Regions from separate parts of the Streptomyces sp. NPDC020747 genome, predicted to be linked through region 2. Evidence: riboswitches for the same ligand, from Rfam matches in the RefSeq annotation. Region 2 holds a riboswitch; the other holds the start of a gene.

Region 1 (6,976 bases), on a different contig from region 2:
TGGCTGGCGCACCAGACGAGGGACGACCACTGGCGCCGCGGCAGCGTGTGCGAGGACTACTCGGCGATCGGGGCGGCGGTGCTCGCGGTCGGCGGCTGGCACGACCCGTACCGGGACGCGGTCCTGCGTCTGGTGGAACATCTCCCGGCCGACCGCGTACGGGGGATCGTCGGGCCGTGGTCGCACCAGTACCCCGACCGGGGGCTGCCGCCCGGCCCGGCGATCGGCTTCCTCCAGGAGACGCTGCGCTGGTGGGACCACTGGCTCAAGGACACGGAGACCGGGATCATGTCGGAGCCGCTCCTGCGCTCGTACGTCAGCGACTCCCACCCGCCCGCGACGGTGTACCCGACGCTGCCGGGCCGCTGGGTCGGCGATCCGGCCTGGCCCTCTCCTCTGGTGGCCCCGGTGACGTACGCGCTCAAGGGCGAGCCCGTGGCGGTGCGGTCCCCTCAGCACACGGGGGTGGACGCCGGCCGTTTCTTCCCCTTCGGCAACGACGCGGACCTGCCACCCGACCAGCGGGACGAGGACGCGAGGTCGGCGTGCTTCGACTTTGAGGTCCCGGAGGAGATCTGGGTACTGGGCCGCCCGCGCGTGCGCCTGAGGCTCACCACGGAGGCGACGCGAGGACAGGTAGTGGCCCGGATCTGCGACGTGGCCCCCGACGGCTCCTCGACCCTCGTCACCCGAGGCGTCCTGAACCTGTCAGCCCGTCATGGCCGTGACCAGGTCGTTCCCTGGAAACCGGGCTCTACGGAGGATGTGGTTCTCGACCTGAACGCCATCGGCCACGCCTTCCCTCCGGGCCATCGCGTCCGGCTCGCCGTCTCCTCCGCGTACTGGCCGTGGATCTGGCCCCAGCCCGGTTCGGAGGCGGGCTTCACCCTCACCCCTTCGGGGAGCGTGCTGGAACTCCCGCTCCGCGCACAGGAGTCGGACCCGTCCGTCTCCTTCGAGGAACCGGAGGTGGCGGAGCCCATGGGGGTCAACTTCCCCGCGACACTGGACGAGCCACGCCCCGAGCGTCTGGTCGTCCGCGATGTCGCCAAGGGCGAGTGGCGCCTGGAGGTGGACCCGCGGTACGGAGGCACCCGGGTGTATCCCGACGGCCTCGAATTCACCGAGGAGGCCCTGGACACGTACACGATCGTCGAGTCGGACCCGCTGTCGGCGAGCGCCCGCTCGGACTGGTTCGTCCGGCTGCACCGACCGGACCTCCCGTGGGACGCGAGCGTCGAGTCGCACTCCGAAACAACCTGCGACGAGGCGGACTTCATCACCTCGAACGAGGTGATCTGCAAGGACGGTGACGAGGTGGTGTTCCACCGCACCTGGGAGAAAAGGATTCCGCGGACCGCGGGCTGAGCTCGTACGCTCCCCGCATGACGGCGAACGCGTACGTGGGCCCCACGACCGCAGTCGCGCGTGTAGGTCCCACGACCGCAAACGCGTATGCAGGGACCCCATGACCGCGTACGCCTATGTGGGGCCCGAAGACATAAGGGAGGCAGCCCGGCCTGGCGGGGGCGGCGCCCGGATCCGGACCCCGGCCGACCTCGACGCCTTCCTGTGCGCCCGCCCCGCCGACGAACTCGCCGAACCGTTCACCTTCGTCGTCGACGCCTCCCTGACCCTGCGCCTGGCTCCACGCCGCTCCGAACACGTGGCCTGCGCGGACGGGAAACCGGTGCGCGCCGCCGGGGAGTTGGGCTTCGCACGGACCTCGTCCGGCTGGGCGGTCACGTACGCGAGCAACCAGTCCACCGGTTACTGCCCCGACCCCGAGTCGTGGCGATCGCTCGCGGCGGCCCTCACCCGCGCGGGCATCGACCGCACCGGCGCCCACACCGGCGGCTACACCCACCCGATCACCTACCGCCGCTGCCCGTCCTGCTCCGGATGGAACTCCGTGCAGGACGCCCACTTCGTCTGCGCCCTGTGCGACGCCGACCTCCCGGCCGACCACCGCACCGGCCCGACGGACCTCGCGCTCCTCGCCGACGAGGAGGGCAACTCGGTCAGGATCACGGTCCTCGGCCGGCACCCGCTGATGGCGGCGGGCCTGGCGGCCGAGATCGTCGTGGAGACGCCTTTCGTCCGTGGCCGCCTCGAACTCGCGCTGTGGCGCCGCCGACTTGAGGCCTGGGGGCGCGCCCTGGACGCCGCGTCGGACCGCGGCGAGGACATCTCGTGGATGACGGTCGAGGGAGGACCGTCGATTTCCATTCGGCTTACGGGAGAACGGGATTGCCCCGAGGTGATCGTGGAGGACGACACGATTTCCATGGCCACCGTGTGCGTACCCGTCGATCTTCCCCGGAACTGGATCGACAGCCACCGGCAGAAACTGCGTGACGTACTGACCCTCTGGAACCCAGAAGACTGACTCTCCGGAACTCCGAAGGGCAGCGAGAACGTTTACGGACAAGTAGCACCTTATGCCGACTGGGCGGACATCCAGACTCCGCCCGACTTGCCCGTATTACGCACTGGACGCACTTAATTCCCTACCTGCACCAGTGAATTGGGTCACGTCCGCTCGGGGCCGCCGATTTGCCAAGTCGGCCGATTCACCTTTGCTCAAAGCAAGTTGAACTTCACCTTCCGAATGGATCAAGAATTCCCATCTGCCCTGAACAGGCAAATGGCATAGCCATGCGAATTCCGGGCTTGTTCACGGCATGTGCTCTCGCATACGTTCACGTCACTCCGGATGGACCGCCTAATCCTGCCGCCGCCCGGAGATCCCAACCATCCATTCACTCGCGTACGGCAGGAGCGGGGGACCCAGGTAGGCCGCCGGTCCGGATTCCGGAACGGCTCGGGGTGAAGCCGCGTGCAGCATGCGGCCGGGCAGCTCCCGCCCGAACCCGACAGCTCACCTCGCAGGCGTCGGAGAGGAAACGCGCCATGGCCGCACGAGGCAAGCACCGCCGCACCAGAATGAACACCCTCACGCGCGGCATCGTCGCCGCGGGAACCGGCGGAGCCGCGCTCGCGCTCCCCCTCGTGGGGGCGACCGGCGCCCACGCCGCACAGCCGACGCAGGCCGCCCAGGTCGCACCGGCCGCGGTCCCGCAGGTCTCGCTCGTCACGTACAAGGTGGTCGCGGGCGACACCCTGACCAAGATCGCCAAGAAGCACTCCACGAGCGGCGGCTGGCAGAACCTGTACAAGGCCAACCGCGCGGTCATCGGCGACGACCCGGCGGTCATCCGCCCGGGCCTCAAGCTGACGGTCGGCACGAAGAACGCCCAGACCTCGGCGAAGACGGCCACGGCGACCAAGGCGTCCACCGTCACCCCCGCCGCCGCGAAGACGTACTCGAACAACCTCGACGGCTGGATCAGGGAGTCGCTGGACATCATGGCCCAGCAGGGCATCCCGGGGTCGTACGACGGCATCTACCGCAACGTCATGCGCGAGTCGTCGGGCAACCCGCAGGCCATGAACAACTGGGACTCCAACGCCGCTGCCGGCACGCCGTCGAAGGGGCTCCTCCAGACCATCGACCCGACCTTCAACGCCTACCACGTGGCCGGCACCTCGATGGACCCCTTCGACCCGGTCGCCAACATCACGGCGGCGTGCAACTACGCCGCCGCGAGGTACGGCTCGATCGACAACGTCTTCGGGGCCTACTGAGCGGGCCGGCATCGGCGGGGCCGATATCGGCCCCGCCGATGCCGGGCGGGCCCGCGGCGAGGGGAGCCGACCTCTCCGCGGGCCCGCCGCCATGACTTCTCCCGGCGAAGAACTAGGGCCCTTCTGATGGATCTCCGTGGGAGAAGGAGCGGCGGTCGGTGCGTGCGATCGGCGTGCGGTGTGGAGGGTCATGTGGCGGAGCCACCTGGCCCTTCGCGCCGTGCGGCGAGCGTGCGTGCCGGGCGTCGCGACGCCGCGGAGATCCATCAGAAGGGCCCTAGGGCCGCCGCGAGTCGAAGAGCCGTTCCAGCACCACCGCGATGCCGTCCTCCTCGTTCGACAGGGTCACCTCGTCGGCCACCGCCCGGAGTTCGGGGTGGGCGTTGGCCATCGCGACGCCGTGGGCCGCCCAGTCGAACATCGGGATGTCGTTGGGCATGTCACCGAAGGCGATCGTGGTGGCGGGAGTGAGGCCGAGGTGTTCGGCCGCCAGGGCGAGACCCGTCGCCTTGGTCACGCCACATGGCTGGAGTTCGACGGTGCCGGGGCCGGACATCGTGACCGTGGCGAGGGAACCGACCGCTCCGCGGGCCGCGGACGCCAACTCGTCGTCGGACAGCAGGGGATGGCGCAGCAGCACCTTGCTGATGGGTTCCGTCCAGAGGTCGTCGCGGCGCAGGACACGTACCGCGGGCAGTGTCGGGTGCGGCATCTCGTACCCCGGCTCGATGAGCGTGAGTCCGTCGACCCCGTCCTGGTCGACCGCGGCGTACACGTCACCGACCTCCGCCTCGATCTTGCCGAGCGCCGTCTCGGCCAGCTCGCGGTCGAGGGTGACCGACCAGACCATGCGCTCGGCGCCGGCGTCGTACAGCTGCGCCCCCTGACCGCACACCGCCAGTCCCCGGCTGCCCAGTTCGTCCAGCAGGGGGCGTACGCGTGGTGCCGGGCGCCCCGTCACCACGAGGTGCCTGGCACCTCTCCCGATTGCCATCGCCAGCGCGGCGCGTGACCGGTCCGACAGGGTGTCGTCGCCTCGCAGCAACGTCCCGTCCAGGTCAGTGGCGATGAGTGAATATGCAATCGGTGCGGCCATGATCAGAGAATACGGATCGAACGCCCCAACGACTCGACGGGAACCGGACGTCGTCCGGTATCTCGTCAGGCACAGAGGTCGTCACAGGCACCATCCGTCGGCCGCCCGGAGGCAAATCGCGGGCGAAGGGGATCAGTTGACCATGCCCGGCCCGCTCCCCCGCCCCCGGTCAACCGGCCCGTCGCCCATCCCCGGGCCCCTGTTTCCCCATGCCCGGCCCTGTCCAGTGGTCGCCGCACGCACACGACCCGCGCGCCGCTCGGTGGCTTCGGCGACGCGTCGATGCGTACGCGCACGAAGCGGAGGTTCCGTTCAGCCGCGCGCCCCCACCAGATGCCGGACCAACCTCGGTGAGGCGAACTCCGTCCCGCACACGAACCGCATCACCGGCCCGTACGAAGCCGCCGCCGGCAGCCCAGTGAAGTAGAGCCCGGGTACGGAAGACCTGAACCCGGCGCCCAGCTTCGGTGTCCCCCGGCTCACCGCCAGCTCCGTACGCAGTTCGTGCCCGAGGAAGTCCATCGCGGCGAGGTCGACGCGGTATCCGGTCGCGGAGACGACGTGGTCCGCGGAGAGTTCCTCGACGCGTCCGTCGAGCGTCCGGACGGCGAGGGCCGGGTGGCCGTCCACCGATCCGGAGCGGACTATTCGCGACACCTCGCTCACCTGCACCTTCCCCTCGAACCGCTCGCGCAGCCACCAGGCACCGAGAGGGCCGAGCACGCGGCGGACGAGGAAGTGCCTGGCCTGCGGCGGCAGATGGCGGTACGGGTGGGGGTAGTAACTGAGTGCCCACAGCGACCAGGCCCGGCCGAAGGGCGACTCGGGACGCAGCCTCGGCTGTGTCCAGGGGGGCGCGCCGAAGGCGACCGACCCCTTGCCGCGCGCCACCACGCGCACCTGCGCGCCCGCCTCCGCCGCGAGCGCCGCCGTCTCCAGGGCGGACTGGCCCGCGCCCACGACGATCAGCTCCTTGCCGGAGAACCGGGACAGGTCGTGGAGCTGCGAGCTGTGCGAGACGGGCCCCGTGGGGGTCGGTCCGTCCGGTGCGGCCGCGGCCAGCTCGGGCGGCAGATGCGCCAGCCCGGACAGCCCGGTCGCGACGACGACCGCCCGAGCGGCGAACAACTCCCCGGAGTCCAGTTTGAGTTCGAAGCCCCCCGAGCCGCGCCGGTCGACCGAGACGACCCGCACCCGCTCCAGGTCCGGCACGAGCTTCTGCCGGAACCAATCCCCGTACGCGACGAACGTCTCGACCGGGACGATGTCCTCGTCCGTGACGAGTCGGCGGATGCCGGCCGCGTCGCAGTAGTCGACGAGGTTGTGCCCGGGCTGCGGGGCGTCGATGTTCGAGGCGGCCGGGGTCGACTTCAGAAGCATCCCCTCAGGCATGTGCGCACGCCAGCTCACCATGGGCTCACCGAACACCCGTACCGGAATGCCGCGCGCTCGCAGATGCGCGGCGGTGGACAGGCCGAAGGGCCCGGCACCGATCACTGCCACCGGCTCCATCACGAAGTCCCCTCCCCAGGACGCTGCTTCGTCACTTCGTGGTCAACACCATCAGGTGCTGTGTACTGGTTCGTCGTACTGCTGGCTCGTGCTCAGGCAAGCCCTCACCCCGTGCTCGGGCGGGTGCTCCGGCGGTTGGTCCGCCACAGTTGGTACATGTGCTTCACTCCGGGCCGTACGAAGCGCGCGAGCATGGTGAAGAACGGCCGCAGGTCGTCCGCCGCCAGCCACGCCAGCTCCGTGCCGCTGGCGTGGCTGGGGGCGTGCGGTGTCGTGTAGCCGCTGCGGCGGTACGCGAGCAGCGCGGGCAGGTCGATGTTCTCCACGATGTAGCGCCGGCCCGCGAGCTGTTCCCCCTCCGGAACGGTGCGGCCGGTCAGGTCCAGATGCATCGCGCGAACGACGTCGATCCCCGACTCGCTCTCGAAAAGCCGGAACTGTGCTCCCATCCGCGGGTTGAAGTCGAGCAGTTTGTACTGGCCGTCGCGCCGGTCGAAGCGCAGGTCGAGGTCGATGACACCGCTGAAGCCGATCTGTTTGATGAAACGCGCGGCGATGTCCGCGAGTTCCGGATTGTCGACCACGTACGCGTTCGCCGTCATCCCCGCGTGCGGCGGCCAGGAGCGGACCTTGACGCCGGTGAACATCGCGAGCGGCGTCGAGTCCGCGTCGAAGTACGCGTGCACGATCCAGTCCTCGGCGTCCTCCCTGGGCAGGTAC
Region 2 (6,976 bases):
ACGACCAGTTTCGAGCGCACCAACTACTTCGAGACCATGCCGACCCACCAGCTGGAGCTCGCCCTCTGGCTGGAGGCCGACCGCATGGGCTCGCTGCTCGCCGCGCTCGACGACGAGTCCATGGAGAACCAGCGGGACGTCGTCAAGAACGAGCGCCGGCAGCGTTACGACAACGTCCCCTATGGCACCGCTTTCGAGAAGCTGACCGCCCTCGCCTACCCGGAGGGCCACCCTTATCACCACACTCCGATCGGCTCGATGGCGGACCTGGACGCGGCCACGCTGGAGGACGCGCGCGCGTTCTTCCGCACCTACTACGCGCCCAACAACGCCGTTCTCTCGATCGTCGGAGACATCGACCCGGAGCAGACGCTCGCCTGGGTCGAGAAGTACTTCGGCTCGATCGCGGGCCACGACGGCAAGCCCGCCCCGCGCGACGGCGCGCTGCCCGAGACCATCGGTGAGCAGCTCCGCGAGGTCGTCGAGGAGGAGGTCCCGGCCCGCGCGCTGATGGCCGCCTACCGGCTGCCGGAGGACGGCACGCGCGCGTGCGACGCGGCGGACCTGGCCCTGACCGTGCTCGGCGGCGGCGAGTCGTCCCGGCTCTACAACCGGCTCGTACGCCGCGACCGCACCGCCGTCGCGGCCGGGTTCGGCCTGCTGCGTCTCGCGGGAGCGCCCTCCCTGGGGTGGCTCGACGTGAAGACGTCCGGCGACGTCGAGGTGCCGGTGATCGAGACCGCCGTCGACGAGGAGCTCGCCCGGTTCGCCGAGGAGGGTCCCACCGCCGAGGAAATGGAGCGCGCCCAGGCCCAGTTGGAGCGCGAGTGGCTGGACCGTCTCGGCACGGTCGCGGGCCGCGCCGACGAACTGTGCCGGTTCGCCGTGCTGTTCGGCGACCCGCAGCTCGCCCTGACGGCCGTCCAGCGCGTTCTCGACGTCACGGCCGAGGAGGTCCAGGAGGTCGCCAAGGCCCGCCTGCGCCCCGACAACCGCGCGGTGCTGGTCTACGAGCCGACCGTCGCCGAAGAGGCCCAAGAGACCGACTCCGCTGACGACACCGACGAGGAGGCGGCCAAGTGACCGAGCTCGCCACGATGGAATTCCACCCGCAGCCCCAGGCCGGCGAGGCCAGGCCCTGGGCCTTCCCGGCCCCCGAGCGAGGCGCGCTCGGCAACGGCCTGACGCTGCTGCGCTGCCACCGCCCCGGCCAGCAGGTCGTCGCCGTCGAGATCCTCCTGGCGGCCCCGCTGGAGGCCGAGCCGCAGGGCCTGGACGGCATCGCCACGATCATGGCGCGTGCCTTCACCGAGGGAACCGACAAGCACTCCGCCGAGGAGTTCGCCGCCGAGCTGGAGCGCTGCGGCGCGACCCTGGACGCGCACGCCGACCACCCCGGCGTACGGATCAGCCTCGAAGTCCCCGTCTCCAGGCTCCCCAAGGCGCTCGGTCTGCTCGCCGACGCCCTCAGGGCACCCGCCTTCGAGGACAGCGAGATCGAGCGGCTGGTGCGCAACCGGCTCGACGAGATCCCGCACGAGACCGCCAACCCGGCCCGCCGCGCGGCCAAGGAGCTCTCCCGGCAGCTCTTTCCGGCGACCTCGCGCATGTCGCGCCCGCGCCAGGGCACCGAGGAGACGGTCACCGCGATCGACTCGGCGGGCGTCCGCGCCTTCTACGAGAAGCACGTGCGCCCCGCCACCGCGACCGCCGTGGTGGTCGGCGACCTCACCGGCGTCGACCTCGACGCCCTGCTCGGGGACACGCTCGGCGCCTGGACCGGTTCGCAGGCCGAGGCCCGGCCCATTCCGCCGGTGACCGCCGACGACACGGGCCGCGTGATCATCGTCGACCGTCCCGGAGCGGTCCAGACGCAGCTGCTCATCGGCCGTATCGGCGCCGACCGGCACGACCGCGTGTGGCCCGCCCAGGTGCTCGGCACGTACTGCCTCGGCGGCACCCTCACCTCGCGCCTGGACCGCGTCCTGCGCGAGGAAAAGGGATACACCTACGGTGTGCGGGCGTTCGGCCAGGTGCTGCGCTCCGCGCCGGACGGGACGGGCGCCGCGATGCTCGCCATCAGCGGCTCCGTGGACACCCCGAACACCGGCCCGGCGCTCGACGACCTCTGGAAGGTGCTGCGCACCCTCGCGGCCGAGGGCCTCACCGACGCCGAGCGCGACATCGCCGTACAGAACCTCGTGGGCGTGGCGCCGCTGAAGTACGAGACGGCCGGCGCCGTCGCGGGCACCCTCGCCGACCAGGTCGAGCAGCACCTGCCGGACGACTTCCAGGCGACGCTGTACCAACAGCTCGCCGCGACCGGCACCGTGGAGGCCACCGCGGCCGCCGTGAGCGCCTTCCCGGTGGACCGTCTGGTGACCGTCCTCGTCGGTGACGCCACACAGATCGAGGAGCCGGTCCGGGCCCTCGGAATCGGCGAAGTCAGCGTCGTGACAGCGGAGTAGAGCGCGGAGCGGAACGCGGAGTGGAACAGCGCCGCTCCGTCGGGAACCCAGGTGACCGAAGGGTCGCCTGGGTTCTCCTTTTGCCCGGGCTTCGGCACCAGAACGGCGGGTTGTCCGTATTGATAGGGAGGTTGCCTGTCTGGCCTGTGGCGTGCGCTACAAAATCCTTGATCCGTTTGTTGATTGAAAGACGCCACGCTTAGCTTCGGTTCGGCTGTTCGTCAGGCAGTGCGCCGCGCCCGCGGCACCGGACAGTCATCGCCGAGTCCCCGTACGGTGCGAGCCAGGGGAGCCGGGGACCCGTATGCAGTCCCTGGGGTGAATCGGACGCCCTTCCCGAAGGGGGTCCGTAGGAGACCTTCCTGCTCCGAACCCGTCAGCTAACCCGGTAGGCGAGAAGGAAGGAAAGGACCAGCCACTTCATGGCGTTCACTCGCCCCGCCGGGAAGCACCGTCGTCCCAGCCGCATGAAGCGCACGACCAACCGGACCGTCGGCGTCGCCGCACTCGCCACCACCGGTGTCGTCGGCACCCTGGCTGCTCCCGCACTCGCCGCCGAGAGCCCCGCCGAGCAGACCCTGACCCAGGCGGTCATCATCGGCGACACGGTCGCCGACCAGGCCGACCAGATCGACGCGCAGGCCGCCGCGCAGCAGCAGGCCGCCGACGAGACCGCCGCCCGCGAGAAGGCCGAGGCCGACGCCAAGGAACGTGCCAAGGAAGCCGCGGAGAAGGCCAAGAAGGAGCGCGAGGTCAAGGTCCGTGCCGCCCGCGCGGCCGAGCGTGAGCGTCTGTTGAACTCGTACACCGCGCCCATCTCCGGCTCGTACGTCTCCACCGGCTACAAGACGGGCGGCGCCGTCTGGTCCTCCGGCAGCCACACCGGCATCGACTTCCACGCCGCGAGCGGCACCGCCGTGCACGCGGTGGGCGCCGGCACCGTCGTCGAGGCCGGCTGGGGCGGCTCGTACGGCAACGAGGTCGTCATCAAGATGGACGACGGCACCTACACCCAGTACGGGCACATGTCGTCCCTCGGTGTCTCGGTCGGCCAGACGGTCACGCCCGGCCAGCAGATTGGCCTCTCCGGGGCGACCGGCAACGTCACCGGGGCGCACCTGCACTTCGAGGCGCGGACGAGCGCGGAGTACGGCTCGGACATCGACCCGCTCGGGTACCTCCGCCAGCACGGCGTGAACGTCTGACGGCAGGCGACAGCCCTCCGACGCGGCAGCTCTCCCACGCGACAGCCCTCCCGCGCGGACCTCTCTCCCGAAGGCCCCGGCTCACCGAGCCGGGGCCTTCGCGCGGTTCTGATCACTTCCCGATGGAGTCCCGACCACTTCCCGACCGACTTCGTACCGGACGACTGCCTGTTCAGAAGCGAGGTGTGTCCAAAAAATATCCATGGATTCCGGTCCGCCATCGGAATTTCCCGCTCTCTGCAATAGAGTCACCGAACAAGCGTCAATCGACCGCGTTTCGCGGGGGTTAAGGCGGAGGTCCGGTCATGCGTATTCCCGCGCACTCGGTATGCACGGCGATCCGTGACGACATCGTCGCGGGTGTCTACGAGCGCGGCAGCCGGCTCACCGAAGAACTGCTCGCGCGCCGGTACGGCGTCTCGCGGGTCCCCGTGCGGGAGGCCCTGCGCACCCTGGAGGCGGAGGGCTTCGTCCTCACGCGCAGGCACGCGGGCGCGTGCGTCGCGGAGCCCACCGAGCAGGAGGCCGCCGACCTCCTGGAGATGCGCATGCTGCTGGAGCCGCTGGGCGCCGCGCGCGCGGCCCAGCGCCGCACCGAGGCGCACCTCAAGGTGCTGCGCGGCCTGGTCAGGCTGGGCCAGGAGCGGGCCAGGAGGGGCAACAGCGAGGATCTGCGCTCGCTCGGCGGCTGGTTCCACGAGACGCTCGCCCAGGCCTCCGGCAGCCCCGCGCTGACCTCCACGCTCGCCCAGCTGCGGCACAAGATCGCCTGGATGTACTCGGTCGAGGCGCCCGCCCACCCCGCCGAGTCCTGGACCGAGCACGGGGCCATCGTGGACGCCGTCGCGCGCGGCGACAACGACCGGGCCAGGGCGATCACGGCACTGCACACCGAGCGGGCGATGGCCGCACACCGGCTGCGCTTTCCCGGCGGCGGTGACCGCGCGGAGCGTGTGAGGACTTCGCAACATCCTGTAAACACGGCAGGCCTGCGGCATTAACAGGGGCACCGTATACAAAGAGATGTAATTCGCGGGGGATTATTTCTGTTGCCCATAATCGGGAAAAGCAAAGGGCCCGCCTCATTTGTGAGGCGAGCCCTTCGTCGTGTGAGTGGGACGGGTCTCGAAGCGAAGAACACCGTCACCGTCAATTGGGGAACCCCGACGCGCGTAACCAGGTCCGCGAGAGCGGCGCCGGTTTGGACGAAGGGGTGCTCAGACGGTCTCGGGGAGCTCGTCGAGACCCTCGGCGACCAGCTTCGCCAGGCGGTCGAGTGCGACGTCCGCGCCCTCGGCGTCGGAGGCCAGGACGATCTCCTCGCCGCCCTGGGCGCCCAGGCCGAGAACCGCGAGCATCGAGGCGGCGTTGACGGGGTCGCCGTCGGCCTTGGCGATCGTCACGGGGACGCCGGAAGCCGTGGTGGCCCGGACGAAGATGGAGGCGGGACGGGCGTGAAGGCCCTCGGCCCAGCCGACGTTGACGCGGCGCTCAGCCATGTGATGCTGCCCTTCAGGTGTCTCACGGTTGTCTAGACCATTGTTTCATATCGCGATGCGTGGCCCCGAGCGGGTGCGGATTCCGGGCCCGGGGCGGCTTCCGTCCCCCAAGACTGCCTCGCGCCCCTGCCGGACGCGAGCCCGCCGTCGCCGGTACGTGAACGCCCGGGGTGTGACCCCTGGAGCACGAACCCCCGGACATGTACCGGGCCATGAACCCTCGCGACCAGGACCGGCCGTTGTCGGACCCGAGCCGTACTCTGGGCCCCATGCAGACCTCGCCGGACCGGCACGAGTACCCCGCTCACTGGGAGGCCGACGTCGTGCTGCGCGACGGGGGCACCGCGCGCATCCGGCCGATCACGGCCGACGACGCCGACCGCCTGGTCAGCTTCTACGAGCAGGTGTCCGACGAGTCGAAGTACTACCGCTTCTTCGCGCCGTATCCGCGCCTGTCCGCCAAGGACGTCCACCGCTTCACGCACCACGACTTTGTGGACCGGGTGGGACTCGCGGCCACCGTCGGCGGCGAGTTCATCGCCACCGTACGCTACGACCGCATCAACGCCGACGGCCTGCCCGCGTCGGCCCCCGCGGACGAGGCCGAGGTCGCCTTCCTCGTGCAGGACGCCCACCAGGGCCGCGGCGTGGCGTCGGCCCTCCTGGAGCACATCGCTGCCGTCGCCCGCGAGCGCGACATCCGCCGCTTCGCCGCCGAGGTGCTGCCCGCCAACAACAAGATGATCAAGGTGTTCACGGACGCCGGGTACCAGCAGAAGCGCCACTTCGAGGACGGCGTCGTACGCCTGGAGTTCGACCTGGAGCCCACCGACCGCTCGCTCGCCGTGCAGCGCGCGCGGGAGCAGCGGGCGGAGGGACGCTCCGTGGCCCGGCTCCTCGCGCCGGGCTCGGTCGCCGTCATCGGCGCGGGCCGCACCCCTGGGGGAGTGGGCCGCAGCGTCCTGGAGAACCTCCGCGAAGCGGGCTTCACCGGCCGCCTGTACGCGGTGAACGGGGCACTTCAGGAGAAGGAGCTCGGCGGAGTGCCGGCGTACGGCTCCGTCCGCGACATCCCCGAGCCCGTCGACCTCGCCGTCGTCGCCGTCCGGGCCGAGCGCGTCCCCGAAGTCGTCGCCGAGTGCGGTGAACACGGGGTGCAGGGACTCGTCGTGGTCTCCGCGGGGTACGCCGAGAGCGGCCCCGAAGGCAGGGAGCGCCAGCGCGAGCTCGTGCGCCAGGCGCGTACGTACGGGATGCGGATCATCGGGCCGAACGCCTTCGGAGTCATCAACACCTCCCCGGACGTGCGGCTCAACGCCTCGCTCGCACCGGAGATGCCGCGCGCCGGGCGGATCGGTCTGTTCGCCCAGTCCGGAGCCATCGGCATCGCGCTGCTGTCCCGGCTGCACCGGCGCGGCGGCGGGGTCACCGGCGTGACCGGCGTGTCGACGTTCATCTCCTCGGGCAACCGCGCGGACGTGTCCGGCAACGACGTCCTTCAGTACTGGTACGAGGACCCCGACACCGATGTCGCCCTCATGTACCTCGAATCCATCGGGAACCCGAGGAAGTTCACCCGCCTCGCGCGGCGCACGGCGGCGGCGAAGCCGCTGGTCGTCGTCCAGGGCGCACGGCACGGCGGGGCCGCCCCCCAGGGGCACGCCGTCCGGGCCACCCGGCTGCCGCACGCGACGGTGTCCGCGCTGCTCAGGCAGGCCGGCGTCATCCGGGTGGACACGATCACCGAGCTGGTCGACGCGGGCCTGCTCCTGGCACGCCAGCCCCTGCCGACCGGGCCGCGGGT

The links. Region 2 has a riboswitch for cyclic di-AMP ahead of ACH4YP_RS14705 (M23 family metallopeptidase). Riboswitches for the same ligand answer to the same signal wherever they lie in the genome.
Region 1: another riboswitch for cyclic di-AMP. It lies ahead of ACH4YP_RS26075 (transglycosylase SLT domain-containing protein); the one in region 2 lies ahead of ACH4YP_RS14705 (M23 family metallopeptidase).

What each region holds. Positions count from the first base shown of each region.
Region 1 covers NZ_JBIRTJ010000010.1:192,485-199,460, reverse strand. The annotation lists gene ACH4YP_RS26085 (CocE/NonD family hydrolase) at 1-1,368, shown strand, start outside; gene ACH4YP_RS26080 (DUF5959 family protein) at 1,469-2,389, shown strand; cyclic di-AMP (ydaO/yuaA leader) riboswitch at 2,746-2,910, shown strand; gene ACH4YP_RS26075 (transglycosylase SLT domain-containing protein) at 2,914-3,648, shown strand; gene ACH4YP_RS26070 (HAD family hydrolase) at 3,926-4,744, opposite strand; gene ACH4YP_RS26065 (FAD-dependent oxidoreductase) at 5,057-6,259, opposite strand; gene ACH4YP_RS26060 (ATP-grasp domain-containing protein) at 6,361-6,976, opposite strand, start outside.
Region 2 covers NZ_JBIRTJ010000004.1:443,023-449,998, reverse strand. The annotation lists gene ACH4YP_RS14715 (pitrilysin family protein) at 1-1,083, shown strand, start outside; gene ACH4YP_RS14710 (pitrilysin family protein) at 1,080-2,468, shown strand; cyclic di-AMP (ydaO/yuaA leader) riboswitch at 2,718-2,878, shown strand; gene ACH4YP_RS14705 (M23 family metallopeptidase) at 2,891-3,673, shown strand; gene ACH4YP_RS14700 (GntR family transcriptional regulator) at 3,979-4,674, shown strand; gene ACH4YP_RS14695 (HPr family phosphocarrier protein) at 4,891-5,172, opposite strand; gene ACH4YP_RS14690 (GNAT family N-acetyltransferase) at 5,442-6,976, shown strand, end outside.